Regions from separate parts of the Lysobacter sp. DMC104 genome, predicted to be linked through region 2. Evidence: predicted binding sites of a transcription regulator. Region 2 holds the regulator's gene; each other region holds the start of a gene.
What was found. Region 2 encodes HrcA, which represses chaperone genes, less so after heat shock. Its sites were predicted from a motif close to TTNGCACTCNNNNNNNNNGAGTGCNAA; they were not measured.
Positions count from the first base shown of each region.

Region 1: a site for HrcA is predicted at 5,055-5,081, ahead of ACT53R_RS04070 (co-chaperone GroES). Genes of this name have one in related genera too.
Region 3: a site for HrcA is predicted at 2,105-2,131, ahead of rpoH (RNA polymerase sigma factor RpoH). Genes of this name have one in related genera too.

Region 1 covers NZ_JBQUZW010000002.1:259,877-269,865, forward strand. Annotated here, with positions in the region: gene glnE (bifunctional [glutamate--ammonia ligase]-adenylyl-L-tyrosine phosphorylase/[glutamate--ammonia-ligase] adenylyltransferase) at 1-1,386, opposite strand, end outside; gene ACT53R_RS04060 (DUF8213 domain-containing protein) at 1,800-2,795, shown strand; gene groL (chaperonin GroEL) at 2,964-4,607, opposite strand; gene ACT53R_RS04070 (co-chaperone GroES) at 4,718-5,008, opposite strand; gene ACT53R_RS04075 (TonB-dependent receptor plug domain-containing protein) at 5,248-8,118, opposite strand; gene ACT53R_RS04080 (lytic transglycosylase domain-containing protein) at 8,355-9,989, shown strand, end outside.
Region 2 covers NZ_JBQUZW010000004.1:182,028-192,016, reverse strand. Annotated here, with positions in the region: gene ACT53R_RS07745 (DUF3857 domain-containing transglutaminase family protein) at 1-1,841, opposite strand, end outside; gene dnaJ (molecular chaperone DnaJ) at 1,922-3,055, opposite strand; gene ACT53R_RS07735 (TMEM175 family protein) at 3,108-3,686, opposite strand; gene dnaK (molecular chaperone DnaK) at 3,856-5,895, opposite strand; gene grpE (nucleotide exchange factor GrpE) at 5,921-6,448, opposite strand; gene hrcA (heat-inducible transcriptional repressor HrcA) at 6,559-7,623, opposite strand; gene recN (DNA repair protein RecN) at 7,721-9,388, shown strand; gene fur (ferric iron uptake transcriptional regulator) at 9,503-9,904, opposite strand.
Region 3 covers NZ_JBQUZW010000009.1:4,708-14,696, forward strand. Annotated here, with positions in the region: gene ACT53R_RS12395 (TniB family NTP-binding protein) at 1-854, shown strand, start outside; gene ACT53R_RS12400 (TniQ family protein) at 858-1,310, shown strand; gene rpoH (RNA polymerase sigma factor RpoH) at 2,143-3,036, shown strand; gene ACT53R_RS12410 (hypothetical protein) at 3,318-3,737, shown strand; gene ACT53R_RS12415 (hypothetical protein) at 3,936-4,361, shown strand; gene ACT53R_RS12420 (NYN domain-containing protein) at 4,503-5,381, shown strand; gene ACT53R_RS12425 (DUF1203 domain-containing protein) at 5,457-5,924, shown strand; gene ACT53R_RS12430 (NAD(P)/FAD-dependent oxidoreductase) at 5,949-7,193, opposite strand; gene ACT53R_RS12435 (peptidoglycan-binding protein) at 7,267-9,681, opposite strand; gene ACT53R_RS12440 (hypothetical protein) at 9,721-9,989, opposite strand, start outside.

The DNA.
Region 1 (9,989 bases), on a different contig from region 2:
GTCGCCGGCCGTGTCCGTGCCGTTCTCCGCACGCAGCGCGCGCCAGTAGGCGACCAGCGCATCCGGTCGCGCGACCTCGCCGCGCGGCGCGAGCAGGGCCGCGAACTCGCCGGCGACGCGCGCCCGGTGCGCCTCCAGTTCGATCGACAGCGCGGCCCAGTCGGCAAAGCCCAGCCCGCGTGCGATGCGCGCACGGTCGTGCGCGTCCTCGGGCAGGCGCTGGGTCTGCGCGTCGCGCAGCATCTGCAGCCGGTTTTCCAGCACGCGCAGGAAGCGGTACGCCGCCAGCAGCGCGTCGCAGGTGTCGGCGGTCAGGTGACCGGCGTCGCGCAGCGCACGCAGCGCCGGCTGCAGGCGACGCTCGCGCAAGGCCGCCTCGCGACCACCGCGGATCAATTGCAGCGCCTGCGCGAGGAATTCGACCTCGCGGATGCCGCCCGGACCGCGCTTGATGTCGTCGGCCATGTCGCGGCGCGCGACTTCCGCGGCGATGCTCGCCTTCATCTCGCGCAGGCCGTCCAGCGCGCCGTAGTCGAGGTAGCGCCGGTAGACGAACGGCCGCAGCGCGTCGAGGAAACGTCCGCCTTCCACGATGTCGCCCGCCACCGGCCGCGCCTTCTGCCAGGCGTAGCGCTCCCAGTCGCGGCCTTCGCGCTGGAAGTACTGCTCCATCGCCGCGAAGCTCAGCGCGATGCGACCGGCGCTGCCGAACGGACGCAGGCGCAGGTCGACGCGATGGCAGAAGCCTTCCGCCGTGGTCTCGTCGAGCAGCTTCGCGAGCTGCTGACCCAGTCGCGCGAAGTAGTCCTCCGCAGCCAGTGCGCGCATGCCGTCACTCTCGCCATCGCGGGCGTAGGCGTACACGAGGTCGACGTCGGAACTGAAATTGAGCTCTCCGCCGCCGAGCTTGCCCAGCGCGAACACCACCAGCCGCACCGGCGCGCCGTCGGCATCGCGCACGACGCCGAAGCGCTGCGCGAACTCGGTTTCGAGCGCGTCGAGCGCGATGCGCAGGCAGTCGTCGGCCAGCGCGCTGGTGCCGGCGAGCGTGTCGTCCAGCGTGTCGAGGCCATGCACGTCGCGCCAGACCAGGCGCACCGACACGGCCTGGCGATGGCGTCGCAGCAGCGTCGGCCATTCGCCGCGCTGTTCGGCCGAAAGCACCGGTGCCGGCAGCGGCGACGCACCGTCGTCGGCCAGCAGCGCGGGCAGCAGCGCGGGCTGGCGCAGGCAGACATCGACCGCGAAATCGCTGGCCTGCACGAGCCGGCGCACGCGCGCCGCGGCGGAAGGATCATCGGCCAGTGCGGGCACGACGGCGCACAACCGCGCGAGGGCGCGGTCGAGCACGGCATCGGAAGGATCGGGCGGAAGCGGCGACGTCATCCGCGGATTCTGGCATCCCGGCGTGATGACCGACTGCGCGACGACCGACGGCACGGCACCGTCCGGCGGGAGCAGCGGAAGGAATGACGGGCAATAAAAAGCCCGCCCCGGTCGAACCGGTAGCGGGCCTGCTCCCTCCCCCACGTCGGGATGCCGGCGCATCGTGAAGGATGCGTTAGGACAAAGCACGCTGCGGTGCAAAAAAGAACCCGACGGTACATTTAAGCGCCCCGGAGGGACGCGCCATCGCGACACGGAACGCCCTCGTGCGCGGCCATCGACCGGCATACTGCGGACGCCGGACCACTGCGTCCGGCGTCTCCATCCGCGGCGTCGAAGGGTCCGGATCGCCCGGGGAGGCACCGGTCCGCGGACGCGACGTCTTTCATCCCGTTTCCAAGGAGTGGTTCCCGATGCATCGCACCCTGAAATCCCGGCTGGCGGCCATCGCCTGCGCCGGCCTGCTCTCCCTCGGCGTCGCGCACGCCGCGCGTCCCGTCGCCGAATCCGCGTCCCGCCAGAATGCCGACACCGCCGAAGACCTGGTCCAGCCCGGCCAGCTGAAGATCGCCAAGGCGTTGGGCGACGACGTCACCGGCCAGCTCGTCACGCCCTCCGGCGCGATGACGTTCACCACGCGCAGCCTGTCCACCGCCGGCAAGCGCACCGCGGCCGGCGCCGCGCCGGATCGCGTGCAGGCGCGGCTCGAAGTGAACGGCGCGGTGATCGACCACGAGATCGACTACGCCGCCGGCACGCTGGTAGTGAGCACCGAGGCCGGCGTCGTGATCGATGCCAGCGACCGCGCCGTGCTGCGCACCTTCCAGACCGAACTCGGCCGCAGCCTGCTGATGCAGGGCTCGGCGAAGAGCACGCCGAAATCGCTCGACCTGCTGTGGCGGCTGTCGGAGATGTATTCCGAAGTGCCGCTGGGCCATCGCCTGAAGCAGACGTGGACGATCCGCCGCACCGACGCGAAACCGCTGTTGCCCGGCGCCACGCTCGCGAATGCCGGCGCGAACGGCGACCTGCCGCGGCTCGACAGCCCGCCGCAGAAGGCGACGTGCAACGAGCAGAGCGGCGGCAGCTTCACCAACCTGCACAGCATCGCGGACGTCTGCCTCAGCGGTCGCGTGTACTACCGCGCGTCGGCGCACGACTTCTGCCCCACGCACGGCTACACCAGCAAGACCGTCGCCTATGGCTGCGGCGCGAGTTCCTGCGCGGGCCGCTGCGGCGCGGGCTGCGGCGTGGGCGACGGCCTCGGCGCGTGGTACCAGGACTGCCTCGACCACGACGTCTGCAACCGCGACCACAACTCGCAGCTGGGCGCCTGCGGCGACGAATGGACCGAAGCCGCCGACGACTACGCCTTCGGCGCGATTTCCTGCTACACGACCTGCCACTGACAGCGCCCTCCGCTGCCGTCCGCGCAAAGAAAAACCCCGCGAGCGATCGCGGGGTTCTTCGTTTGACGGCTTCCGGCGAAGCGGGCGAAGGCCATGGAAGGCCTTCGCCTGGACCGTAGCCCGGGGTGAGCGAAGCAAACCCCGGGTTGATCGATCGGGATCGATCGATCAGAAATCCATGCCGCCCATGCCGCCCATGCCGCCGCCCATGCCGCCCGGGGCCGGCTCGTCCTTCTTCGGCGCTTCGGCGACCATCGCTTCGGTCGTGATCATCAGGCCGGCGATCGAAGCCGCGTTCTGCAGCGCGGTGCGGGTGACCTTGGTCGGATCCAGGATGCCGGCCTCGACCATGTCGACGAATTCGCCGGTGGCCGCGTTGTAGCCGTAGTTGCCCGTGCCTTCCTTCACCTTGTTGACGATGACCGAGGGCTCTTCGCCGGCGTTGGTGACGATCTCGCGCAGCGGGGCTTCCATCGCGCGCAGGGCGATCTGGATGCCGTGGTTCTGGTCTTCGTTGATGCCCTTGATGCCTTCGACCGCGGTCTTGGCGCGGATCAGCGCGACGCCGCCGCCCGGGACGATGCCTTCCTCGACGGCCGCACGGGTGGCGTGCAGGGCGTCTTCGACGCGGGCCTTCTTTTCCTTCATCTCGATCTCGGTCGAAGCGCCGACCTTGATCACGGCCACGCCGCCGGCGAGCTTGGCGACGCGCTCCTGCAGCTTCTCACGGTCGTAGTCGGACGAGGTCTCTTCGATCTGGGCCTTGATCTGCTTGATGCGGGCCTCGATCGCCGAGGTGTCGCCGGCGCCGTCGATGATCGTGCTGTTCTCCTTCGAGACCTGCACCTTCTTCGCGCGGCCGAGATCCTTGATCGTGGCCTTCTCCAGCGACAGGCCGACTTCCTCGGAGATCACGGTGCCGCCGGTGAGGATGGCCATGTCCTCCAGCATCGCCTTGCGGCGGTCGCCGAAGCCCGGGGCCTTCACGGCGCAGACCTTGACGATGCCGCGGATGGTGTTGACCACCAGCGTCGCCAGGGCTTCGCCCTCGACTTCTTCCGCCACGATCAGCAGCGGCTTGCCGGCCTTGGCCACGCCTTCGAGCACGGGCAGCAGGTCGCGGACGTTCGAGATCTTCTTGTCGTGCAGCAGGATGTACGGGTCGTCGAGTTCGGCGGCCATCGACTGCTGGTTGTTGACGAAGTACGGCGACAGGTAGCCGCGGTCGAACTGCATGCCCTCGACGACGTCGAGTTCATTGTCCAGGCCCGAGCCTTCCTCGACCGTGATCACGCCTTCCTTGCCGACCTTCTTCATCGCGTCGGCGATGATGTTGCCGATCGACTCGTCGGAGTTGGCCGAGATCGTGCCGACCTGGGCGATCGCCTTGTCGTCGGCGGTCGGCTTGCTCATGGCCTTCAGTTCGGCGACGGCGGTGGCGACCGCCTTGTCGATGCCGCGCTTGAGGTCCATCGGGTTCATGCCGGCGGCGACCGCCTTCATGCCCTCGCGGATCAGCGCCTGGGCCAGCACGGTCGCGGTGGTGGTGCCGTCGCCGGCGTTGTCGGAGGTCTTGGAGGCGACTTCCTTCACCATCTGCGCGCCCATGTTCTCGAACTTGTCGGCCAGTTCGATCTCCTTCGCGACGGACACGCCGTCCTTGGTGATCGTCGGGGCGCCGAAGCTCTTCTCGAGCACGACGTTGCGGCCCTTCGGGCCGAGGGTCGCCTTCACGGCGTTGGCGAGCACGTTCACGCCGCGCACCATGCGCGAGCGGGCGTCTTCACCGAAACGGATGTCTTTGGCAGCCATGGTCTGAAACTCCGGAAAAATGAGGTGTTCGTAGGGCGGGCCTCGGCCCGCCGTTGCGACAGCGATGCGTCAGCACGCGTGCGGCGGGGCGATGCGCCCGCCCGCGCGCATCAGCCGACGATCGCGAGGATGTCGTCTTCCTTGATGATCTTGTATTCGACGCCGTCGGCCTTGTACGCCGAGCCCGAGTACTGGCCGTAGATCACCTTGTCCCCGACCTTGACCTTCGGCGCGCGCAGGCCGCCGGTGGCGTCGATGAACTTGCCTTCGCCGATGGCGACGACTTCGCCCTTGGTCGGCTTTTCCTTGGCGGCGTCGGGGATGATGATCCCGCCGATGGAGGTTTCCTCGGCTTCGATCGGCTTGACGATCACGCGATCGTAGAGCGGCTTGAGATTCATGTGAACCCTCGCAAGTGGTTGATTGGATTGGGAAAGGGCGGCGATCTTAGCACTCTCGACCCGAGACTGCCAAAACCGCGGCAAAAAGTGCGCCCGGCATGCCGGGACGGGCGGGAGATGGGGGGCGCCCGGCGGCTTTCAAGGGGGCCAGGCAAAGAAGAAGGGGCGGATCGCTCCGCCCCTTCGTCCGGGACCGCCCCCGGCACGAGGCCGGGACCGGGTTGTCGCGACCGGATCGATCAGAACCGGTAGTCGGCGCTGACGTACCAGAAGGCGCCCGGCAGGTCGTACGTGCCGGCGTCGTAGCCGTTCAGCGAGCAGGTCACGCAGATCGGCGGTTCCTTGCCGAACACGTTGTTGCCGCCCACCGACAGCTTCAGGCCGTCGAACAGCGCGTTGTTCCACGAGAACTGCACGTCGTGGTAGGTCACGGCGCCGAGCTTGTTGACCACACGGGCGTTCAGGCAGTTCGGGACGGTGGAGATCGTCGCGTTGTTGCAGTCTTCCTCGACCGAGTCGATGTAGCGCAGACCGTAGGCGACGTCGAAGTTGCCCTTGTGCCAGCCGAGCTGGGCGTTGGTCTGCCACTCGGGGATCGCGCTGTCGCCGACTTCGATGCCGACGCGACGCGAGCTGACGTTGCCGTCGCCGTCGACCGCCTTGTACTCGCGGACCCAGGTCGTCTGCAGCGCGGCGCTCAGGCTGCCGAAGCCCCATTCCGGGCTCAGCCAGTTGATCTTGAGGTCCGCACCGCTGGTCTTCACCGTGCCGAAGTTCTGCAGGAAGTTGTTCGGCGGGTTGAGGTTGCCGCTGCTGCCGCGGGTGAACGGCGAGCAGACCTTCGGATCCGTGCCGTTGCCCGTGGTGTAGCAGGCGTCCAGCAGGCTCTGCAGGTCGGCCGACAGGATGGCGCCGTCGATCTTGTGGTCGTAGTAGCCGACTTCGAAGTCAAGCTTGCGCGACCACGACTGGTCTTCCGCCCAGCCCGGGCTGTAGACCGCACCGATCGTCCAGCTGTCGGACTTCTCGGGATCCAGATCGCGGTTGCCGCCGGTGAAGGTGGTGATCTGGGTGTTGGCCTGCTCGAAGTTGTCGGGGACGCCCGCGGCCACGCACGCGGCCTCGAGGCCGGCCGAGACGCCGTTGGTGCGGTCGACCACCGGCGCGCCGGTCGGGCCGCAGGGGTCGGTCAGGGTGGCACCGAACTGGGTCAGGCCGTACAGCTCGCCCAGGTTCGGGGCGCGGAAGCCCTGCGAGTAGGTGCCGCGGACCACGACGTCCTCGATCGGCTGCCAGCGGAAGCCGACCTTGCCGGTGGTGGTGCTGCCGAAGGTCGAGTAGTCGGACCAGCGGACGGCGGCGGTCAGGTCGAGGGTGGCGAGGACCGGGAAGTTGAACTCGCCGTAGACTTCCTTCACGTCGTAGCTGGCGGAGATCGGCGAAGCGAACGAGTCCTGCGACTCGCCGGTCTGGCGCAGCGGATCGGGATTGAAGTCGCCCTTGTACTTGCGGTACTCGGCACCGGCGGCGAAGCCGGCGTTGCGGTCGGCGATCGCGAACAGGTCACCGGTCAGGTTGAACGAGAACGAGTCGAGCACCTGGGTGCTGGCGTCACGCTGGTTGGTGATGATGTAGTCGATCATCTGCCGGGTGAACGGACGCGCCTGGCCACCGAAGATATCCAGCGGCACGCAGCCCGGGGTCGCGGCGCACACCGCCGGATCGCCCAGCGCGGTGCGGATATGGGCCACGTTGTAGCCGTTGGTGAAGCGCTGCGTCGCCGAGTTGCGGCTGTGGACGTAGTTCGCGTCCCAGCCGAAGTTGCGGTCGCCGATGTCGAACAGGCCGTCGAGGCCGACGTTGAAATACCAGGTGTCGACGTTCTGCGTGAAGATGCGCGGCCCGACTTCCAGCGGGCGGCGGCCGATGAACACGAAGTTGTTGCTCGCGTCCAGGGCGAAGCCGAACGGGTTGTACGGATGGTTCGCCGGGATCGAGATCGTGTCGGCGATGCCGCCGGTGCCGGCGCCGGGACCGACGAAGATCGGCTCGGGCGCGGCCTGGTTGGTCGACTGGCGGTTGTTGAACAGGCCCTTGAAGTGCAGACGGGTGTTGTCGCTGATGTCGATCGTGGCGCTGGCGAACAGGGCCTTGCGCTCACTGGGCGTCAGCAGCAGGTTGTACGGCGCGAAGTTGAAGCGGTCGGCACCGGTGAACTGGTGGTAGGTGCCGCCGTTCGGGTTGCCCGGGACGAACACCGGGGAGGTGGTGCCGTTGTTCAGGGTGATGCTGTAGAAGTTCGTGCCCGTGGGATCGAAGAACACGAAACGACCCTGCGGGGTGCCCGAGCTGCCCGCGGCAAGGCCGGCATTCGGTTCGGGGAACGAGGACTGACCCCAGTCGCCCGAGCTGATGCGGTCCTGCTTGTAGTAGCTGGCCGCGAAGACGGCGTTCCAGCGGTCGCCGCCGGTGCCGATGGTGAAGGAGGCGTCCTTGGTCTCGCCGCCACGGCTGTATTCGCCGTAGTAGGTGTGCAGCTCGGCACCCTTGAAGCTCTTGCGGGTGATGATGTTCACCACGCCGGCGATGGCGTCGGAGCCGTAGATCGCGGAGGCGCCGTCTTCCAGCACTTCGACGCGGTCGATGATGGCCAGCGGGATGGTGTTGAGGTCGGCGCTGCCGCTGACGCCCGAGGCCGAGGATTCGTTGACCCAGCGGATGCCGTCGACGAGGACCAGCACGCGCTGCGAGCCGAGGTTGCGCAGGTCGACCTGGGCCGAACCGGCACCGATGCCGCCGCCGTCCGGCGGATAGCCGAAGTTGCCCGAGGAGTTGAACTTGGCGTTCAGGGCCTTGCCGCTGGCCGTCAGCTGCTGGAGCAGCTCGCCAACGCTGGCGACGCCGGTCTCTTCGATCTTGGCGCGGTCCATGACGTACACCGGCTGGGCGGTGACGGCATTGGTCTGCTTGATGCGGGACCCGGTGACACTGATCGTGTCGAGGGTGCTCTTGTCGCTCTGCGCGTCCTGCGCCGCGGCGATGCCGGGCAGCGCGAGGAGCAGCGTCAGGTGGACAGCGGCCGTCAGGCGATTACGGCGCAGCTTGCTCATGGGTTCTCTCCGTTGAAATTGAATATCTAAAGTGTCGCAGCGGCCACCGCCCGGGCCCCCTCCCGGAGCGGCACCCGGGCTTTGTAAACAAAATGTGAAGGCGCGGCAAGATGCCGGCCGGTCCCCGGACCTCCGGCAGGGGCCTGCAGGGCCTCCCCGCCAGGCCGCGCCGTCGCCCCCGTCACCGCACCCGCGGTGGCCGCCGATGGTTCATCGCGCTTCGCTATAGTCCCCGCATGCGCATCCCCCACCTGTCCCTCGTCGCGACCCTGCTGGTCGCGATCTCCCCCGCCGCCTGCCGCGCGCAGAACGACACCCCCGCGCTGCTCCGCGCCCGGGCCGCCCTCGAAGCCGCCGAACGCGGGCTGGTCCCCGCCGCGCCGCTGCCCGCCGGGCATGCCCTCGCCGGTTGGGTCGAATACGCCGGCCTGCGTCGCACCCTCGACACCCTGCCCGCTGGCGACGGTCAGGCCTTCCTGACCCGTTACGCCGGCCAGCCCGTGGCCGAGGCCTTCCGCGAGGACTGGCTGGCGGCACTGGCCCGGCGCGAGGACTGGCCGGCCTTCCGTGCGGCGTGGTCGTCGTCCATCAAGGGCACCGCCCTCCGCTGCGCCGAATTGAACGCCCGGCAGGCGCTGGGCCTGACCGACGCCGACTGGACCGCCGACGCCCAGGCGCTGTGGCGCAGCACCGGGCGTTCGCTGCCCGACGGCTGCGACGCGCCGATGGCGGTGCTCGCCGCCCGCGGCGGCCTGACCCCGGCCCTGCGCTGGGAGCGGATCGAGAAGGCCGCGGCCGAATGGCAGCCCGGCGTGATGCGCGCCGCCGCCCGCGGCCTGCCGGCAGACGACTTCGCGCTGGCGAACGACTACGCCGCCTTCATCGAATCCCCGCACGACCGCGCGCTCGGCTGGCCCAAGACGCCGCGCAGCCGGCTGGTCGCCTCGCAGGGGCTGGCGAAGCTGGCGAAGGCCAACCCGGCGGCGGCGGAAGCGCGGCTGCCGAAGATCACGGAAGCGCTGGGCCTGAACGATGCCGAGCGCGGCCGTGCGCTGTACCAGGCCGCGCTGTGGACGGTCGCCTCCTACGGCCCCGAATCCGCCCGCCGGCTGGCCGCGGTGCCCGACGTCGCCTACGACGACAAGCTGCACGAGTGGCAGGTGCGCGAGGCCATGGCCCGCTCCGACTGGAAGTCGGCGCTGGCGGCGATCCGCGCCATGCCCGACGCCCAGCGCCGCGATTCGCGCTGGCGCTATTTCGAGGCGCGGCTGCTGGAAATGGGCGGCGACCGCACCACGGCCCAGGCGCTGTACCGCGACGCGGCGATGAAGCCGGAATTCCACGGCTTCCTCGCGGCCGACCGCATCGGCGCGCCGTATGCGCTGTGCCCGTCGACGCCGGCGACGACGCCCGCCGCGAAGGCCGCAGTCGGCAACGATCCGTCGATGAACCGCGCCATGCTGCTGTACCGCCTCGACCGCGCCGCCTGGGCCGAACGCGAGTGGAAGGACGCACTGTCGCGGTTCACGCCCGAGCAGCGCCGCATCGCCGTCGGCATCGCCCAGGACAACGGCTGGTTCGACCGCGGCGTGTTCGGGCTGGTGAACGTGGGCGGCAAGAGCTATCCCGAGGAATCGCAGCTGTACACGCTGCGCTTCCCGCTGCACCACGACACCGCGATCCGGCGCGAGGCGGCGAAACAGAACATCGACCCGACCTGGGTCGCGGCCGAGATCCGCGCCGAGAGCGTGTTCAATCCGCGCGCGCGCTCCGGCGCCGATGCCCGCGGCCTGATGCAGGTGCTGCCGTCGACGGGCGCCGGTCTGGCGCGACGTCTCGGCCTGCCGTGGAGCGGCGGCGAGGCGCTGTAC
Region 2 (9,989 bases):
CGGCCGTAGGCGGCGTTGTACTCGGCGGTGCAGGTCGGGCCGGGCGTGCGGTCGTCGAGGATGCGTTCGACGACGATGCGGTTGCCTTCGCGCCGATGGGTCGCCCGGTACGACACCGGACCTTCGCTGGCCTCGAAGTCGGGCGGGATCGCCACGATCTTCAATCCCGGGGCGAAGTCGTAGACATAGGATTCCTGCGAGCGCGTGCCGCCGCAGGCGCCGGCGCCGGCGGGCTTGCCCGGGTCGGGCAACTGGCTGGCCACGATGCCCTGGATGGGGCGGAAGCCCAGCAGCAGCGGCGCCACTTCGAAACCGCTCGGCACCGCCAGCATGCCCTCGGCATGGAAGTCCGCTTCCATCGCGAACGTGCCGGCCGTGGCCGCCACGTCCGGCGACATGCGCAGGCTGCCGTCGCCGATGAGCCCGCGGGCGCGGAAATACGACTTCACCATGTCGGCACGCAGCGTCTCGCCGGCCTCCTTGAGCTGCTGGCGGGCCATGATCGCCATGTCGCCGCCGATCTCGACCCGCGCCGTTCCCTTCACCGAGCCATCGGCCGCGATCGCGACCTGCGTGCGCATGCGCGTCCAGTCGCGGGCGCGGTCGGGCATGGGCGTGACCGTGTCGTCGCGGTAGCCGTCGACCAGCAGCACGCGCTTGCCCGCGACCGCGTCAGGCAGGCTGCCGAACGGGGTCTGCGACGACGTCGAATCGAGGTAAAGATCGAGCGACGGCACGTAGTTGATGACGTGGTTGACCATCGACGCGACCGGGACCTTCGGCAGCGTGTAGACCTGGCTGGCGTTGACCAGCGCCTGCGTGTTCGCGATGCCGCGGGCGCGCAGCAGCGCCTGCAGCAGGGTCGCGTGGTCCTTGCAGTCGCCCATGCGGTTGTCGAGGACGACGTCGAGGTCGCGCGGCACCACCGCGCCCAGGCCGATGCAGTTGCCGGCGTACGCGATTTCCTTCGCCACCCAGTCGTAGAGCCGCTGCGCGACCTCGCGCGGGGCCTTGGCGTCGCCGGCGATCTTGTCCGCCAGCGCGCGGATGCGCGGCGTGACCGCGGCCTTGGCTTCGGCACGGGCGCCATACGCGCGGGAGATGTCCGCGTAGCTGCCGAAGGTCGAGAAGGCGTAGCCGGGATAGCGCTCAAAGTCGTACAGCGCGTCCTGCAAGGTGTCGGGATCGGCAGGTTCGCGATTGCGCCAGGTCCACGTCAGCCGGTGGCGGCCGTCGCGGGCGGTGTCCTCGGCCACCGTCAGCTTCGGCGCGGCCCAGGTCGCCTTCAGCGAGACCGGCGCGTCGATCGAGATGCGGACGTCGCCGTAGTACGAGGTCGGATCGAAGCTGTCGATCACCGAGAACGCGCCCGGGAACATCGGCTCCTTCGCCGTGAGGCGGTATTGCAGGACCGTGGTGTCGCCGACCGCCAGCTCGGGAAAGACGACGGTGAGCGAGGTGCGGTCGGAGTAGATCGGCGAATCGCCCTCGCGGCCGCGGCTGCTGCTGACCTGGAAATTGCCCTTCGGCACGTCGATGCGGCGACCATCGGCCTTCAGGGTGTAGGCCGCGAGCACGTCGGCCTGCTGGATGCTGGTGCTGTAGCCGATCGAACTGTCGCGCGCGTAGTCGATGCCGCTGGTCTTCAGCACCTTGGTCGCGGTCTCGACCGTCTCGACGTAGCGGCCCTCGGCATCGATCACGTAGTCGTGCGATTCGCGCTCGATCCGGACCGGCCAGTCCTCGGGACGGTTCGCGGCCTGCACCGCAGTCGAGGCGATGGCGGCCAGGGACAGCGCGAGGAAGCCCGACGCGATCTGCGTGCGATGCCGGTTCTGCATGGAGTCCACTCCTGTTGCGACCCGGGCACTCTACCGTGCCCGGGTGAAGCGGACGAGAAGTCCCTGCCCGCAGGCGACGATCAGGACGTCATCCGCTCCCAGAAGCTCTTCACCCCGTCGATGAAGGTGCTGGAACGCGGCGAATGGCGACGGGCGCCTTCGCCGCTGAAGGTGGCCTCGAACTGTTGCAGCAGCTCGCGCTGCTGCGTGGTGAGGTTGACCGGGGTCTCGACCACCACGCGGCAGTAGAGGTCACCGGTGCCGCGGCTGCGCACCGACTTCACGCCCTTCTCCCGCAGGCGGAACACGCGGCCGGTCTGGGTTTCGGCCGGCACGCGGATCTCGGCTTCGCCGCCCAGCGTCGGCACGCGGATGACGTCGCCCAGCGCCGCCTGCGAGAAGCGGATCGGCACCTCGCAGTGGAGGTCGTCGCCGTCGCGCTGGAAGATGTCGTGCTCACGGACGCGGATCTCGACGTACAGGTCGCCCGACGGCGCACCGGCCGGGCCGGCCTCGCCCTCGCCCGCCAGGCGGATGCGGTCGCCGTTGTCCACGCCCGCCGGGATCTTCACCGACAGGACCTTTTCCTCCTCCACGCGGCCGGCACCGTGGCAGGCCTTGCAGGGATTGCTCATCTTCTGGCCGCGACCACCGCAGGTCGGGCATGGCTGCTGCATCGAGAAGATGCCGCGCTGGAAACGCACCTGGCCGCGACCCTGGCAGGTGCCGCAGGTCTCGATCTTGCCGTCTTCCGAACCGCTGCCGTTGCAGGGCTTGCAGGCCGCCATCGTCGGCACTTCGATGCGCTTGTCGAGGCCGGCGACGGCTTCTTCCAGATCGAGTTCGACGATCACGCCGACGTCCGCACCGCGGCGCGGTCCGCGTGCGCCACCGGCCCCGCCGCCGAAGATGTTGCCGAAGATGTCGCCGAAGATGTCGTTGATGTCGGCGTAGCCCGCCTGCCCGCCGCCACCGCCGCCCATGCCGTGCTCGAACGCGGCATGGCCGTGGGCGTCGTAGGCCCGGCGCTTGTTGGCGTCGGACAGCACTTCGTAGGCTTCCTTGGCCTCCTTGAACGCGGCCTCGGCGCCGGCATCGTCCGGATTGCGGTCCGGATGGTGCTTCATCGCGAGGCGGCGGTAGGCCTTCTTCAGTTCCTCGTCGCTGGCGGTCTTCGCCACGCCGAGGACTTCGTAGTAATCGCGTTTGCTCATGGGTGACCTGTGAACGATCGGGACGCGCCCGGCGGACGCGTCCGTGGAAATCTCAGCCGGCGAGCTGGCGCTCGATCCGGCGATCCGGCACGAACCACAACACGGCGACGGCGGCGACCAGCGCGCCGGACAGCGCCGGGCTCCGGAACGCGGCGGGGACCGCCAGTGCATACATGGCCAGCGAGGCCTTGCCTTTCAAGTCGCCGCCGACCGCCCTGGCCAGCTCCGACCGCTCGCCGCCGTTGGCCCGGATCAGCGCCGCCTGCATCGGCATCCACGAGGCGGCGCACATGAACAGGTCGAAGGCGTAGACCGCGGTCGGGATCGGCGCGAAGTGGTTCTCGCCCATCCAGCCGGTGGTGAAGGGAATCAGCGACATCCAGAACAGCAGGTGCAGGTTCGTCCACAGCACCCTGCCATCGACCTTGTGCGCGGCGTGCAGGAAGTGGTGGTGATTGCTCCAGTAGATGCCGACGTTGACGAAGCTCATGACGTAGCTCAGGAACACCGGCCACAGCCCGGCGAGGGCGCGCCAGTCGGTACCGTGCGGAACCTTCATCTCCAGCACCATGATGGTGATGATGATGGCGATCACGCCGTCGCTGAACGCTTCGAGCCTGCCCTTCCCCATCCCGCCCCCGGTGCCGTCGAACGGCGGTCTGCATTGCACGCGAAACCCGCGGCGACCCGGTGGCGGATCGCTCCGCCCCGGCCCGTCGCGGGCGCTCATGGCCGGCGACGATAGCATCCGCCGGACGCAGACCGGCCCCGGAGTCGCCCCCGGGGCCGGCCGTCATCGCTTACTTGTCGTCCTTCACCTCGGTGAACTCGGCGTCGACCACGTCGTCGTTGCGCGACGAGGCCGAGGGACCCGGACCGGCCTCGCCCGCGGCCTGCTGGCCGGCACCGGCGGCCGCCTGCAGCGACTGCGCGGCTTCTTCCAGCGCGCGGCTCTTGGCCTCGATCTGGCCCTTGTCGTCACCCTTCATCGCGGTCTCGAGTTCGGCGATGGCGCCCTCGGCGCGGCCGATGGCCTCACCCGGGACCTTGTCGCCGTGGTCCTTGATCGCGCTGCGCACGGCGTGGATCAGGCCGTCGGCGTGGTTGCGGGCCTGCACCAGCTCGTGGAATTTCTTGTCTTCCTCGCGGTGCGCTTCCGCGTCCTGCACCATCCGCTGGATCTCGTCGTCCGACAGGCCCGAGCCGGCCTTGATCTCGACCTTCTGCTCCTTGCCGGTCTTCTTGTCCTTCGCCGACACGTGCAGGATGCCGTTGGCGTCGATGTCGAACGACACCTCGATCTGCGGCGTGCCGCGCGGAGCGGCGTCGATGCCGGACAGGTCGAAGCGCGCCAGCGACTTGTTGAAGCGGGCCTGTTCGCGCTCGCCCTGCAGCACGTGCACGGTCACGGCCGACTGGTTGTCGTCGGCGGTCGAGAACGTCTGCGAGGCCTTGGTCGGGATGGTCGTGTTCTTCTCGATGATCTTGGTCATCACGCCGCCCAGGGTCTCGATGCCCAGGCTCAGCGGGGTGACGTCGAGCAGCAGCACGTCCTTCACGTCGCCGGCCAGCACGCCGCCCTGGATCGCGGCGCCGATGGCGACGGCCTCGTCCGGGTTGACGTCCTTGCGCGGCTCCTTGCCGAAGAACTCGGCGACCGCCGCCTGCACCTTGGGCATGCGGGTCTGGCCACCGACGAGGATCACCTCGCTGATGTCGCTGGCGCGCAGGTTGGCGTCGTTCAACGCGATGCGGCAGGGCTCGATCGACTTGCGGATCAGGTCCTCGACCAGGGCTTCGAGCTTGGCGCGGGTGAGCTTGATGTTGAGGTGCTTTGGACCCGAGGCATCGGCGGTCACGTACGGCAGGTTGACCTCGGTCTGCTGCGACGACGACAGCTCGATCTTCGCGCGTTCGGCGGCGTCCTTCAGGCGCTGCAGGGCCAGCGGATCCTTGCGCAGGTCGATGCCCTGCTCCTTCTGGAACTCCTCGACCAGGAAATCGATGATGCGCTTGTCGAAGTCCTCGCCGCCCAGGAACGTGTCGCCGTTGGTGGCCAGCACCTCGAACTGCTTCTCGCCGTCGACGTTCGCGATCTCGATGATCGACACGTCGAAGGTGCCGCCGCCGAGGTCGTACACCACGATCTTGCGGTCCTTGCCGTCGCCCTTGTCGAGGCCGTAGGCCAGCGCGGCCGCGGTCGGCTCGTTGATGATGCGCTTGACGTCGAGACCGGCGATGCGGCCGGCGTCCTTGGTCGCCTGGCGCTGGCTGTCGTTGAAGTACGCCGGCACCGTGATGACGGCCTCGGTGACCTTCTCGCCCAGGTAGTCCTCGGCGGTCTTCTTCATCTTCTCCAGCACGCGCGCGGAGATTTCCGGCGGCGCCATCTTCTTGCCGTCGCTGGTGCCGACCCACGCGTCGCCGTTCGAGTGCTCGATGATCGCGTACGGCACCAGGTCGAGGTCCTTCCTGACCTCGGCGTCGCCGAACTTGCGGCCGATGAGGCGCTTCACGGCGTAGAAGGTGTTCTTCGGGTTGGTGACCGCCTGGCGCTTGGCGCTGGCGCCGGCCAGCACTTCGCCGTCCTTGGTGTAGGCGATGATCGACGGCGTGGTGCGGTCGCCTTCGCTGTTCTCAATGACCTTGGCCTTGCCGCCTTCCATGATCGCGACGCACGAGTTGGTCGTGCCCAGGTCGATGCCGATGATCTTGCCCATGATGTGGTTCCTCGGAGATGGGGAGGCGGCCGCGCCGCCGATGTGCCGTATGTGGGATGGCCGCGCCGGGGTTTCAAGCGCCGGCCGCCCGGGAGATGCACGGGGGCGCCGGCCGTTCATCGGCGCCGCGCCCGCACGGGTCGCGTCAGTCCTGCTTCGCGACCATGACCAGCGCCGGCCGCAGCAGGCGCTCGTTGAGTAGGTAGCCCTTCTGGCAGGTCTGCGCGACCGCGCCGGGGGCGACGCCCGGGACGTCGACCAGACTCATCGCCTGGTGGTGTTCGGGATTGAAGCCGTCGCCGGCCGCCGGGGCCACCGCGACCAGTCCGTTGGCCTGGGCGATGCGTTCGAGCTGGCGCAGGGTCAGCTCCATGCCGGCGCGCACCGGGTCGCCCTCGGGGGCCGCGGCCAGGCCGGCTTCCAGGCTGTCGAACAGCGGCAGCAGGTCGCCGAGCAGGCGCTCGTTGGCGAACTTGCGGGCGTTCTCGACCTCGCGGGCCATGCGCTTGCGCTGGTTTTCCAGATCGGCGCGCTCGCGCAGCATGTCGGCGCGCAGTTGTTCGAGTTCGGCGTGCAGCGCTTCGATGACCGCGTCCGGGGTGGCGTGCTCGGCGGCATCCGCCATCGAAGCGTCCTGTGACATCGGGTCCTGTGGCGTCGGGGTCTGGGTCATCTGGTTTCCGGGGCTGGAGGCGGGCAATCCGCCGACGGCCGAGGGATGGGGCCGGCCCTTCCGGAATCAAGTGCCCGCGTTCAGGAATCGCCTGCGGCAGCTCCCCGGGCTCAACGCTCGCCTTCGGACCCCAGCGCCTGCGTGAGCGCATTGGCCGCGGCCTGCACCACCGGGATGACGCGGTCGTAGGCCATCCGGGTGGGGCCGATCGCCCCCAGCACGCCCAGCGTGCGCCCGCCGACGCCGTAGGGCGCAGTCACCAGCGACACGCCGTCCAGCGGCGCCATGCCGGTTTCCTCGCCGATGAAGATCCGCACCCCCGGCGCCCGAAGCGTACGTTCCAGCAGTTGCAGGATCTCGCGCTTGCTGGCGAAGGCCTCGAACAGTTCGCGCAGGCGATCGAGGTCGGAGAGGTCCTGCACGCCGATCAGCCGGGTCTGCCCGGCCACCAGCATGTCCTCGGCGTCGCTGGCGAGCGCCTGGTCGGCCAGTTCCAGCGCCTGGGCCATCAGCGATTCCATCTCGCGCCGGGCGTTGCGCAGCTCGGCCATCAGCAGCGTGCGCGCCTCGGCCAGCGGCCGGCCGGCGTAGTGCTGGTTGAGGTAGTTGGCGATCCGCTCCAGTTCCCCCGGGTCGTACGGGCGCCGGGTCTGGAGGATGCGGTTCTGCACGTCGTTGTCGGCGAACACCAGGATCGCCAGCACGCGCTGGGCGTCCAGCGGCACGAAATCGACGTGCTTGAACGCGAACTGCTCGCGCTTGGGCACGCTGACCACGCCGACGAAATGGGTCATCGCCGACACCAGCTCGGACGCGCTGCCCAGCAGGCGCTGGGTCCCGCTGCCGGCGGCCAGTTCGCCGCGCAGGCGAGCCAGCTCCGGCTCGCCCAGCGGGTCGATCTGCAGCAGGCTGTCGACGAACACCCGGTAACCCTGCGCCGTCGGCACCCGCCCGGCCGAGGTGTGCGGCGCCGCAAGCAGGCCCACGTCCTCCAGCTCGGCGAGGATGTTGCGGATCGTCGCCGCGCTGACGTCCAGGCCCGCGTGCCGGGCCAGCGTCTGCGAGCCCACCGGTTCGCCGTCGCGGATGTAGCGCGCGATCAGCGTGCGCAGCAGCAGCCGCGCGCGGGGATCGAGGCTGCCCGGGTCGAAGCCGGCGTCGGCGGGTCGGTTCATGCGCAACGGTATAGGCGCAGCCGCCGGCGCGCGCAAGGGGCCGGGAGGCCGGCATCGGTCTCCGGAGATGAGACGCCATGAGGCACAATGCGCGCCCATGCTGACCCATCTCGCCCTTCGTGATTTCGCCGTCGTCGCAGCCGCCGAACTCGAATTCGGCCCCGGCATGACCGTCATTTCCGGCGAAACCGGCGCCGGCAAGTCGCTGCTGGTCGACGCCCTCGGCTTCCTTTCCGGCCTGCGCGCCGACAGCGGCGTGGTGCGCCACGGCGCCGAGCGCGCGGAACTGAGCGCCGAATTCGACCTCGCCGACCACCCCGACGCCACCGCGTGGCTGCGCGAGCAGGAACTGGACGACGCCGGCACCTGCCAGCTGCGCCGCACGCTGCGCTCCGACGGCGGCTCCCGCGCCTGGATCAACGGCCGCCCGGCCACCCTCACCCAACTCGGCGAACTGGCCGGGCTGCTGGTCGAGATCCACGGCCAGCACGAACACCAGGCGCTGCTGTCGCGCACCCGCCAGCTCGCCCTGCTCGACGCCTTCGGCCGCCACGGCCCGGCGCTGGCGGCGGTGGCCGCTGCCGCCGCGGACTGGTCGACCCTGCTGCGCGAGCGCGACGCCCTGTCGAAGACCGGCGATGTCTCCGACCGGATCGCGCTGCTCGAACACCAGCACGCCGAACTCGCCCGCGAGACGCTGGAACCGGCGTCGATCGCCGACCTCCTCGCCCAGCATCGCCGCCACGCCAACGCCGCCGGGCTGATCGACACCTGCGAACGCGCCCTCGCCCGGCTCGAAGGCGACGACGCCCCGTCGCTGCTGCAGACCGTGCAGTCGCTGCGTGGCGACCTCGCCCGCGCCCGCGACGACGAGCCGCGGCTGGCCGAGGTCGAAGGCATGCTCGACGCCGCCGCGATCCAGATCGACGAGGCCACGCGCCTGCTGCAGCGGATCCGCGACGACCTCGACCTCGACCCCGACGGCTTCGCCGCGCTGGAGGACCGGCTCACCCGGCTGCACGCGCTGGGGCGCAAGCACCGCGTGCCGGCGGAAGCGCTGTTCGAGCTGCGCGACCGGCTGGCCGAGGACCTCGACGGCCTGCGCAATGCCGGCGCCCGTCTCGTCGCGCTGGACGACGAGATCGCCGCCGCCACTGCACGCTGGCGCACCGCCGCCGCCGACCTGACGGCCGCCCGGCGCACCGCCGCCGACGCGTTGTCGACCGCCGTGTCCGCGCTGATCGCCGATCTCGGCATGGGCGGCGGCCGCTTCGAGGTGGCGCTGGAAGCCGTCGACACCGCCCGTCCGGACCCGCAAGGCGCCGAACGCGCCGAATTCCTGGTCTCGGCCAACCTCGGACAACCGCCACGCCCGCTGCGCAAGGTCGCCTCCGGCGGCGAGCTGTCGCGCGTGTCGCTGGCGATCGAGGTCGCGGCACTGGGCCACGACGCCGTGCCGACGATGGTCTTCGACGAGGTCGACACCGGCATCGGCGGCGCCGTCGCCGAGATCGTCGGCCAGAAGCTGCGCGCCCTCGGCGCCCGCCGGCAGGTGCTGTGCGTGACCCACCAGCCGCAGGTCGCGGCGCAGGGCCACGCGCATTACCGGGTGAGCAAGGCCGACGCCGGCGGCATGACCCAGAGCGCGGTGCAGAAGCTCGACGCCAAGGCCCGCCAGGAAGAACTGGCGCGGATGCTGGGCGGCGTCGAAGTCACGAAGGAAGCGCGCGCAGCGGCGAAACGGCTGCTGGAAAACGCGGGCTGACGCTCAGGCGACTCGCACTTGGTAGAGCGGCCTTCAGGCCGCTGTCCATTGCTACGCAGAAAACGGCAAGCGGCCTGAAGGGCGCTCTACCGGGACGCAGTGGGCAGACCCGCCCTACCTCTTCTTGCGGACGTACAGCACCAGCGCGTGGGCCTGGATCTCGTAGCCCTGCTCGGCGGCGATGCGCTGCTGGATCGCCTCGATCTCGGCGCTCTCGAATTCGATGACCTTGCCGGTGTCGACGTCGACCATGTGGTCGTGGTGGTCGCCGCGATCGAGCTCGTAGACGGCGTGGCCGCCCTCGAAGTTGTGCTTGAGCACGAGACCGGCGGCCTCGAACTGGGTCAGCACGCGGTAGACCGTCGCCAGCCCGATCTCGTCGCCGTCTTCCACCAGCCGTCGGTAGATGTCTTCTGCGGCCATGTGCCGCGGCTGGGCCTGTTCCAGCATCTCGAGGATCCGCATGCGCGGGTGGGTGACCTTGAGGCCGAGTTTGCGGAGATCTCTGGTTTCCATCGCTGGTTCCGGGGGGACGTCGGCGGAGACGGCGGCATCCAATCCGCGATGAACGGCAGTCACCGACCCGACTGCCGGCGGCGCC
Region 3 (9,989 bases), on a different contig from region 2:
CAGAGCGGGCACTGCAGTCCGGGACGCGCGACCGGATGGTGATGGCGATCCGTGACCATGTCATCCACTACCCCGCACTGGACCAGATCATCACCGAGGCCGAATGGATGGTGTACGAACCGCGCCAGACCCGCGCCCGCGGGCTGATCGTGGTGGCCAATCGCGGCAATGGCAAGACCAGCCTCTCCAGGCTGATTCACGGCCGCTTCGATGCCTACGACAGCCCCGGCCTGCCGTGCGTATTGCGCATCTCGATCTCCGGTGTGCGCGATGCCCGTTCTCTGTACGGGCGCATCCTGGAGGAACTCGGCAGTCCGGCACGCATCTCCCATCGCCTTAGCGACCGAGAACTGCTCGTCCAACGACTATTGCGCGAAGTCGACTGCCGCCTGCTTGTTCTGGACGAAGTGCAGGATGTGCTGTTGGGCAGCGATCGCGAACAGCAGCGTGCGCTGGAAGGAATCAAATTGTTGATGAACGAATTGAGCCTGCCGATCCTCGCCTTCGGTACGGACAGGGCTGGACAAGGGTTCGGCGCGGATCCGCACCTGCAGGCGCGCTTCAGCCACTTCGCAATGCCGACCTGGAAGGCGGACAACACGCTGGCCAATTTTCTCGCGACGTACGAACGCCTTTTACCGCTCAAAGAGCCCTCGAACTTGGCGGCAGCGGAGAAAGTCGCATACCTAGCAAGAATGAGCGAAGGCGTACTCGGCAAGATCGTCACGCGGGTGCAGAATGCGGCCCTTGCGGCCATCGTCGACGGCACCGAGCACATCACCATCGCGCACCTAAAGGCCGCGGTCACACGACCGGCGGTGTGCGGGCTGCGCCCGGACAACGCGGACTGCTAAGCCATGGCCAGAGCGTCCCTATGCCTGCGCGTCGACTCGCCATATCCTGGCGAGTCGATGTCATCATTTCTATCAAGGGCAGCGCAGTTCTATGCCATGCCGGCACCCGCCCTGCTCAAAGAGTTGTTGCAGGGGCGGAGCTGGTCGAGCACCGAACGTCGGGACCTTGACCTCGCGCCTTCGCCGGTGCTGTTGCAACGACTGTCGGAGACTGTTCGTAACTGGCAGCCACTGATCGAGGAACCGCAGGGGTTCATGAGCTGGACCCTCGCACAACGCTGGCGCCACGCCTACTGCCCAACCTGCTTCTTGGAAGATCTAGCAGCGGGGCGAACACCGTACTTTCGTAACGACTGGATCCCGGCACTGGTGACGACGTGTTGGAAGCACGGCACCCCACTGTTCGATTGGGAGATGGTGCGTTCCGGTGGGTGGCGTTACTGGCCGCAAACTTGACTGCACAAAGAGCGCGTGGCCCGGGACATCCCGGCTTTCATGCAGAGCCACCTCGACTTGGTGAAGCAGTTGGGGAGCCCAGCTGAGTCGGTCGTCGACGTCGGTGGTCGGATGCCGGCCTCCGAGGCACTCGCCTACCTGCACCAATTGCAAACTCTGGTCGAGAAGCCTGCAGGAATACCGATGCCGCGGCCCGAATCGTTCAGGACGGACTTGGGGGCGCTACGTTCTATCGCCCGGGAACTCGTGCGGTTCGTCTCCAGGTATCAAGACCAGCACAGAGAGCCACCCATCGCGACGGTGATTTGCCCGCCAGAAGCCTCGGACTGGATCGCGCCGATCCCCCCCAGTGCGGCCCGGCGTAGGTGGGAGTACACAGAGTTCGGGATACGGCAGACGGGTTGCATCCGTTGGCGGCGGTGTTACGCCTTGTTCACCGCCCGGACCCTGCTGGGGATGGAGCGGTTCAGGTTCCTTTTCCCGCCAGCGCCTTCGACAGCGTTCTCTCCATGGCGGGAGTGGTGGCTGGAGTGGGTACGACCGCGATTAGGTACCGAGCAGCAAGGTTCACTGGACTGGTATCGGCAATCGGTGCTTTGTGATGACTAGGGTTGCTGCGGCGAATCCTTTTAAGTAATTGAATTACAATCATTTTTGATCAACGGAAACGGCTCAACTGACACGGTTAAGCACGCGCTGACATGGTCAATTGGTTTGCTGACACCGTTAAGTGTTCTCGACACATCAGATGGCTTTCCGTTCCATGAATGGAACACAGGGAACTCCGCGCGGCTTTAGCACTCCAAGGACCCGACTGCTAACATCCATGACCATGACCCAGACCAACGCACCCACCGCCCTGATTCCCAACAGCCTGCCGGTCCCCGCGTTGAACGGCCTGAGCGCGCTCGGCTCGCTTGAGGCCTACGTCGGCGCCGTGCACCAGATCCCGGTCCTGTCGGCCGAGGACGAGCAGGCCCTCGCCCGCCGCTACCACGAACAGAACGACCTCGACGCCGCCCGCGAACTGGTGCTGTCGCACCTGCGCTTCGTGGTCCACGTCGCCCGCGGCTACAACGGCTACGGCCTGCAACTGTCGGACCTCATCCAGGAAGGCAACATCGGCCTGATGAAGGCGGTGAAGCGCTTCGATCCCGCGATCGGCGTGCGCCTGGTGTCGTTCGCGGTGCACTGGATCCGCGCCGAGATGCACGAGTTCATCATCAAGAACTGGCGCATCGTGAAGGTCGCGACCACGAAGGCGCAGCGCAAGCTGTTCTTCAACCTGCGCCGCAGCAAGACCCGCCTGGGCTGGCTCAACGCCGAGGAAGTGCGCAACGTCGCCAAGGATCTCAACGTCTCCGAGCGCGAAGTGCTGGAGATGGAAGCGCGCCTGTCCGGCCGCGACATCGGCTTCGACGCCCCGGACGACGCGGACGACGACCACGCCCCGCCGGCGCCCTCGGCCTACCTCGTCGCCGAAGGCGAAGATCCGGCCCAGGCCTACGAGGCCGCCGACAGCGAGGCCGACCAGCTGGAACTGCTGCGCGAAGGCCTCGCCCGCCTCGACGCCCGCTCGCGCGACATCGTCAAGCGCCGCTGGCTGGAGCCGGACAGCAAGGTCACGCTGCAGGAACTGGCCGACCAGTACGGCGTCTCCGCCGAGCGCATCCGCCAGATCGAGGCCAACGCGCTGAAGAAGATGAAGGCGCTGTTCGCGGCCTGATCCGCAACGGCATCGCCGGCACCACATCACGAAGACACGACGACGGCCCGGGCTACCGGGCCGTCGTCGTTTCCGGGCCCCGCGCTGGCCGGTCGGGGGACTTGATCCTGTCCGGCGCCGGATTGCGCTGAAGGACATACGGGACGGATGCGGGCACGCGCTCGCGGACCGTCCCGCGTCCGCACCCGTGCGTGGCAGTGCGCTCCCTCGACGCGCTGCCGTCCGCCGGCCACCGGACGGAAACGCCCGTCCTTCCATCGCGTACCCCAAGGAGCCCCGCCATGCGATCCACCCTGCTCTCCCTCGCCGCCTCCGCCGCGCTCGGCGCCTCGCTGCTGCTGCCCGCCCCGGCCGCGCACGCCGGCAACGTCACCAACGCCCAGCTCGGCTGCTACGTCGACACCTACGCCTACGACTACGCCGAGATCGGCGAGTGCTACGGCGTGTGGACGCCGTCGACCGCCAACAATCCGAGCGTCGCCGTGTTCCAGGTCGTCGGCCTGACCGCCGGCAGCTACACCTTCTACTGGACCGATCTCGCCACCGGCCAGACCGGCATCTGCCCCACCGGCAACATCAGCTGCCTGCGCACGATCCGCGTCGGCCAGAGCAAGAGCGTGATGGTCACCGTGGTCGACAACGCGACCGGTGCCAGCAAGACGGTGTCGGCGACGGCGTACTACGAGGACGGCTGGAACTGATCGCGGCACGCACCCTCGCGTGATCCGGCGGCCCGGGAAACCGGGCCGTCGTCGTTTGGGGCCTCCCGACGCTGGCGACACGCGCCATTCACCGCGTTCCACGTCGCAGGTCTCAATCGCGGCGACGTCGCGTGGTTACGCTGCACGGGCCCGCGACGGACGCGGGCGTTCCCCCGACTCTTACATTGGAGGTAAGCGATGAAACTGCTGAATGGGCCGCTCGGCTTCACCCTGCTGGCCGCTGCCCTGCTGGCCGGCCATGCCGAACCCGCACGCGCCGGCGACGTGAGCAACGCCCGCGTGGACTGCTACGTCGACACCTACGCGTACGATGTGCCGACCGCAGGCGATTGCTATTCGGTGTGGACGCCGGGCACGGCCAACAATCCGTCCGTCGCCGTGTTCACGGTCGCCGGCCTGCCCGCGGGCAGCTATTCGTACCAGTGGCGGAACCTCGAGACCGGCGGCACGATCTGCGGCAATCAGGCTTACTGCCTGGTGTCGATCGCCACCGAAACCCGCGGCGACGGCTACGCCGCAGCGTCGGTGACGGTGACCGATACCCAGACCGGCGCACAGAAGTCGTCGACCGCCGAAGCCTATTACTTCGACGGCTACAACTGACGGCTGCGAGGGCAGCCGGAACCGATCACGGCAGGTTGCATCGCAGGATCGGGCGGCCCGGGCGACCGGGCCGTCGTGCCCGACAGGTGACGCCACCACCGCATCCGGACTAGGCTGGCATCGTTCATCCCCGGAGGCGACATGGACGACCGGATGCGGATCGCGCTGTTGATCGATGCGGACAATGCGTCCGCCTCGACGCTCGAATATGTGCTCGGCGAGATCGCAAGCCTCGGCGTGGCGAATGTCCGCCGCGCCTACGGCGACTGGGCCAGCGGCTCGCTGAAGTCGTGGCGCGACGCGCTGCTGGACAACGCGATCCAGCCGATGCAGCAGATCGCGTACTCGAAGAAAGGCAACGCCTCGGACATGGCGATGATCGTCGACGCGATGGACCTGCTCTACACCGGGCGGTTCGATGCCTTCGCGCTGATGTCGAGCGACTCCGACTTCACGCCGCTGGCGATGCGATTGCGCGCCGCCAACATGCAGGTCTTCGGCTTCGGGAAGGCGAACACGCCCATCGCCTTCAAGGCGGCCTGTTCGACGTTCTTCCTGGTGGATGCGGCCGATGACGCCGCGCCGGAGGAAACGCAGGCGACGCCGGCCATGCATTCTCCCGTCGAGGCCGCGAAACATGTCGCCGAGCCGGTCGTGACGGCCACGACAGAGGTCGCTGCGACGGCGACGAAATCCGCTGCGCAGCCCGCACGCCCGAAGCCATCGCCTGCCCAGCCGCCTGCAAAGCGCTCCGGCGCCCAGTTGCGCAGCGACACGGCGCTGGTGAACCTGCTCCTGGGCGCGATGGAAGCCGCGAAGGGCGAGGACGGCTGGTCCAAGTTGAGCAAGGTCGGCAATCACATCGCCAACCGCGGATCATTCACGCCGAAGAACTACGGGTACCGGACGCTCAAACCGCTGATCGTGGCCACGGAACTGTTCACTCTGCATCCCGACGGGAACCACATCCGCGCCAAGGGCGCGAAAGGCGCGAAGAAAAAGCCGGGCACGAAGTCCTGACGCCACCGCAAGAATCGGATATCGCGCAAGCGCACCGGCGCACATCCTGCGCGCACCCCTTCCCGGAGTGCCGCCATGTCCTTCCAGATCCATGCCCTGCCACTCGATGCGTTCGCGCCGCTGTTCGCGCTGTCCGACGATGACCTGCGTGCCCGCAACGCGCGCCGCGTGGTCGCCGACGGGCGGCCGGTATATCCCTGCCGCGTCAGCCTGCAGGACGCGACCGAAGGCGAACGCCTGCTGTTGCTGCCGCACGACCACCACGCCGTCGACACGCCGTATCGCGCGTCGGGGCCGGTGTACGTGCGCGAGGCCGCGATGCAGGCGATGCCCGCGATCGACGAGATCCCCGCACTGCTGCGCACGCGGCTGCTGTCGCTGCGCGCCTACGATGCCCGCGGCATGATGGTCTGGGCCGACGTGCGCCCGGGCACCGAGGCGGAAACGGCGATCGAGGAACTGTTCGCGATCGAACGCACCGCCTACCTGCACCTGCACTACGCCAAGCCCGGCTGCTACGCCTGTCGCGTCGTGCGCGCATGAGGCGAACGTGCCGCGCAGCGCGCGTCAATCACGACCGAGGATGATCCGGGCGCTGCGCTGGTAGCTCCAGTACGCCTGCGCCCAGTCGATCAGCACGACGAGGCGGTTGCGGAAGCCGATCAGGAAGAACACATGCGCGGCCAGCCAGAACCACCACGCGAGCAGGCCCGACAGCCGCAGGCCATGCACGTCGACCACCGCGGCCATGCGGCCGATGGTGGCGAGATTGCCGAAGTCGCGGTAGCGGAACGGCGGCGGCGTGCCGCCGCGCAGTCGCGTGCGGATCGACCGGCCGAGATAGCGGCCCATCTGCTTGGCCGCCGGCGCCACGCCCGGCACCGGCTTGCCGTCGCACTGCACGGCGGCGAGATCGCCGGCGACGAAGACGTCCGGATGCCCGGGCACGGACAGATCCGGCTGCACCGGCACGCGACCGGCGCGATCCAGCGGCACGCCGAGGTCGCGCGCCAGCGGTGACGCGGCGACGCCCGCGGCCCACAGCACCGTGCGCGCGGCGATACGCTCGTCTCCCAATTGCACGCCGGCGTCGTCGATCGCGGCCACCGGCACGCCGGTGCGCACCTCGACGCCGAGCCGCGCCAGCTGCCGGCGCGCCTTTTCCGACAATGCTTCCGGAAAGGTCGACAGCACCCGCGGACCGGCTTCGAGCAGCAGCACTCGCGCCTGCCGCGGATCGACGCGGCGGAATTCGCCGTGCAGCGTGTGGCGCGCGATCTCGGCCAGCGTGCCGGCCAGTTCGACACCGGTGGGGCCACCGCCGACGATCGCGAACGTCAGCCACGCCGCGCGCGCGGCGGGATCGTCCTCGGCCTCGGCGCGCTCGAACGCGAGCAGGATGCGGCGGCGGATCTCCAGCGCGTCGTCCAGCGTCTTCAGGCCCGGCGCATGCGGCGACCAGTCGTCGTGGCCGAAATAGGCGTGGGTGGCGCCGGTGGCGAGCACGAGCGTGTCGTAGTCGAGCGTCCGGCCGTCGGCGAGTGCGAGGCGATGCGCGTCGGGATCGAGCCGCGCGACCTCGCCGAGCAGGACGGTGACGTTCTGCTGCCGGCGCAGGATGTGGCGCAGCGGCGCGGCGATGTTGGGCGCGGACAGGCCCGCGGTCGCGACCTGGTACAGCAGCGGCTGGAACAGATGGTGATTGCCGCGGTCCAGCAGCGTGATCCGCACCGGCGCGCCGCGCAGCGCGCGTGCCGCCCACAACCCGGCGAACCCGCCGCCGACGATCACCACATGAGGCACCGCATCCATCCGCCGCTCCTGCCGCCGCGGCGCCGTCGCCGCGGTGCGCATTGTCGCGCATCGCGGGCAACGGGTGGGACGGTCAGCGCGCGCCTTGTGCGATCGGCGCCTGCTGCGGCTGCTGGCGTTCCTGCGCCTGCTGGATGGCGACGTTCTGCGCGACCTGCACGGTCTGTTCGCTGCTTTCGCGGATCGGCTGCTGCACGGCCTGGCGCGTGGCGACGCCGTCGGTGTTGCGGTTGAGCTCCGGCTGATCGCCCATCGCGCTGAACTGCACCGCGCGCGCCATCGAACCGTCGCGGCTGAGATCGACGCGATCGACCTGGGTCAGGCGCTCGCGGACGGCCTCGACGGTGAGCGCGCCGGCGAGGTTGCGGCTGTGCTCGCCATGCGGCAGGTGGCGGGCGTTCTCGGCCTCGTACACCTTCTCCAGCGTCTGCCGGAAGGTGCGGTTGTTGGGGTGGTCCGGATGCGTGACCAATTCGCGGCCAGCCTCTTCGGCGGCGGCGCGCGTGCGCGGGCCGAGCGTGCCGGTCGGCTCGATGCCGTGGTCGCGCTGGAAGGCGCGGGTCGCGTGCTCGGTGTTCGGGCCGAACTTGTTGTCGACCGCCAGCGGGCGACCGTCGGCGCCGCGGTAGCCCATGTCGGCGAGCATGCGCTGGTACTGGCCGACTTCCGGCGCGGTCTCGCCGCGACGCAGGACGTTGTCGGCCATGGCGTCGCTGCGCGCGGGTGCGGCCGGGTGTGCGGCCGGGTGTGCGTCGGGCTGGGCGCGGGCGGCCTCGGCCGGCGGGCGCTGCGGATCCGCATGCGCGGGCTGGGCCGGGGACGGCGTCTGCGCCGGCGCGGCCTGCGGATGCGCGGGCTGTGCGGGCGTCGGCTGGGCGGCCTGCGGGTGCGCGTCCGGCTGCGCCGGGGTCGGCTGGGCCTGGCCCTGGGTGCGCTGGCGACCGTTCCAGAATGCCTCGGGATCGGTCAGCTGGCCCTGCGGGTCTCGGATCTGGTAGTGGACGTGCTGGGCGTACTGGTTCGGGCCGTCGGGACCGCGGCCGCCCATCGTGCCGATGGGATCGCCCGCCTCGACCCGCGTCGGCGGGTTGGTCACCCGCACCGACCGCGAATCCATGTGCAGGATCTCGTGCATGTTGCCCTGGTCGTCGCGGATCTTCACGGTGCCGTACTGGCCCTGGCCTTCGCCGTAGACCACTGTGCCGCTGACCGGCGAGCGCACGACCGGATGTTCGAGGTTCCGGCCGCTCTGGCCGCCGGTGTAGTTGAAGTCGACGCCGCCGTGGTTGTCGGGATGCCCGTTGAGCATCCGCTGGCCGTAGTGGCTGGTGAGGTGCGGCGCAGTGCCGGCCTGCGTCGGCAGCATGGTGCGCATCGTCTCGTCGAACGTGTGCGCGCCCTGCGCGGGCTGCGCCGGGGTCGGCTGCGCCTGCGGCGGCTGCGGCTGGGCCTGCTGTGGCTGCGGCTGCGCGGGATCGGCCGGCGTCGGCTGGGCCTGCGTACGTTCACGCGCGGCGGTGCCGATCGCCTGGCGGGTGGCGTCGTCGGCGATGCCGGTGGGCGGCAACTGGTGGCCGGTCTGGAAATCGCGGACCGCGGCTTCGGTCTGCGCGCCGTAGAAGCCGGTGGGACCGATCGGCCGATTCTGGTTGTCGCGGAACTGCACGCCCAGGGTCGCGAGGTCCTGCTGCAGCGCGCGCACGGGCTCACCGCGCTCGCCACGCTGCAAGCGGCCGTCGGCCAGCGGGTCGTTCGACGCATGCGGCTGCGCGGGCGTCGGCTGCTGGCCGGGGGTCGGCTGCTGGCCCGGCGTCTGCGCCAGCCCGGGCACCTGGTCGGAATACTGCCGGTACGGGGCCAACTGCTGGCCCATGCGGTCGTAGGCCTCGCGCACGGTCAGCACGCGGTCGCCGTCCATGTACAGGCCGGGATTGCGGCTGACGACGGTCTGCGACAGCAGGCCGTTGTCGGTCACCAGCGCGTCGGGATGCTCGGAATACGCGCGCAGGAACCGCGGGCCGGCGGTGCCGCCGAGGTTGTGCATGGCGTAGACGTTCGCATCGGCATTGGGACCGGCGAAATCGCGGACGGCGGCGAGGTTCTCGCGGGTGAACTCGGCCAGCATCGCGGCCTGCAGGTCGCGGTTGGTGCGCAGCTCGGGGGCGTTGGCCTGCTCGCGCGTCATCGTCGCGGCGCCTTCCACCCCGTGCTGCGCACCGTAGCGGTTGATCATCGTCTGCCAGGTGCCGTCCAGGAACTGGCCGTACCCGTAGGCGGAGGACATCGCCATCGTGCCGTCGAACTGGCGGACGGTGTTCTGCTCGGGATGCCGGCTGGAAACCGGTCGCGCCGCGTCGTTGAACCCGTGCGATTCGAAGCCCGCGATGCGGATCATCACGCCCGGGTCGATGCCGGCATTGTTGGCGGCGGTGACCAGGCGCTCGCGCGCTTCGTCGAACCGTTCCTGGACGCGATCCTGGTTGGCCATGGCAGATCCTTGCTGGAAACCTTGAAGTGAAAGGGGTGATCAGTGACTGGCGGGCACGGGATAGCGGCCGCCGGCCGGGTCGAACTGGATCGTGCTGCGGCCTCCGCCGCCGCCACGCGTGGTGACGATCAACGGATAGTGCTCGGCCGCGGGGTCGCTGGTGTCGAAGGCGATGTCGTGGTGCACGTCCTGCGCGTTCTCCTCGACGTCGGGAACGGTGGCGACCCGCGCCACCTTGCCGCCGACCGGCGCATAGACGGCGTGCGTCGACACTTCCACGCCCTGCCAGATGCCGCCGTCCACCATCG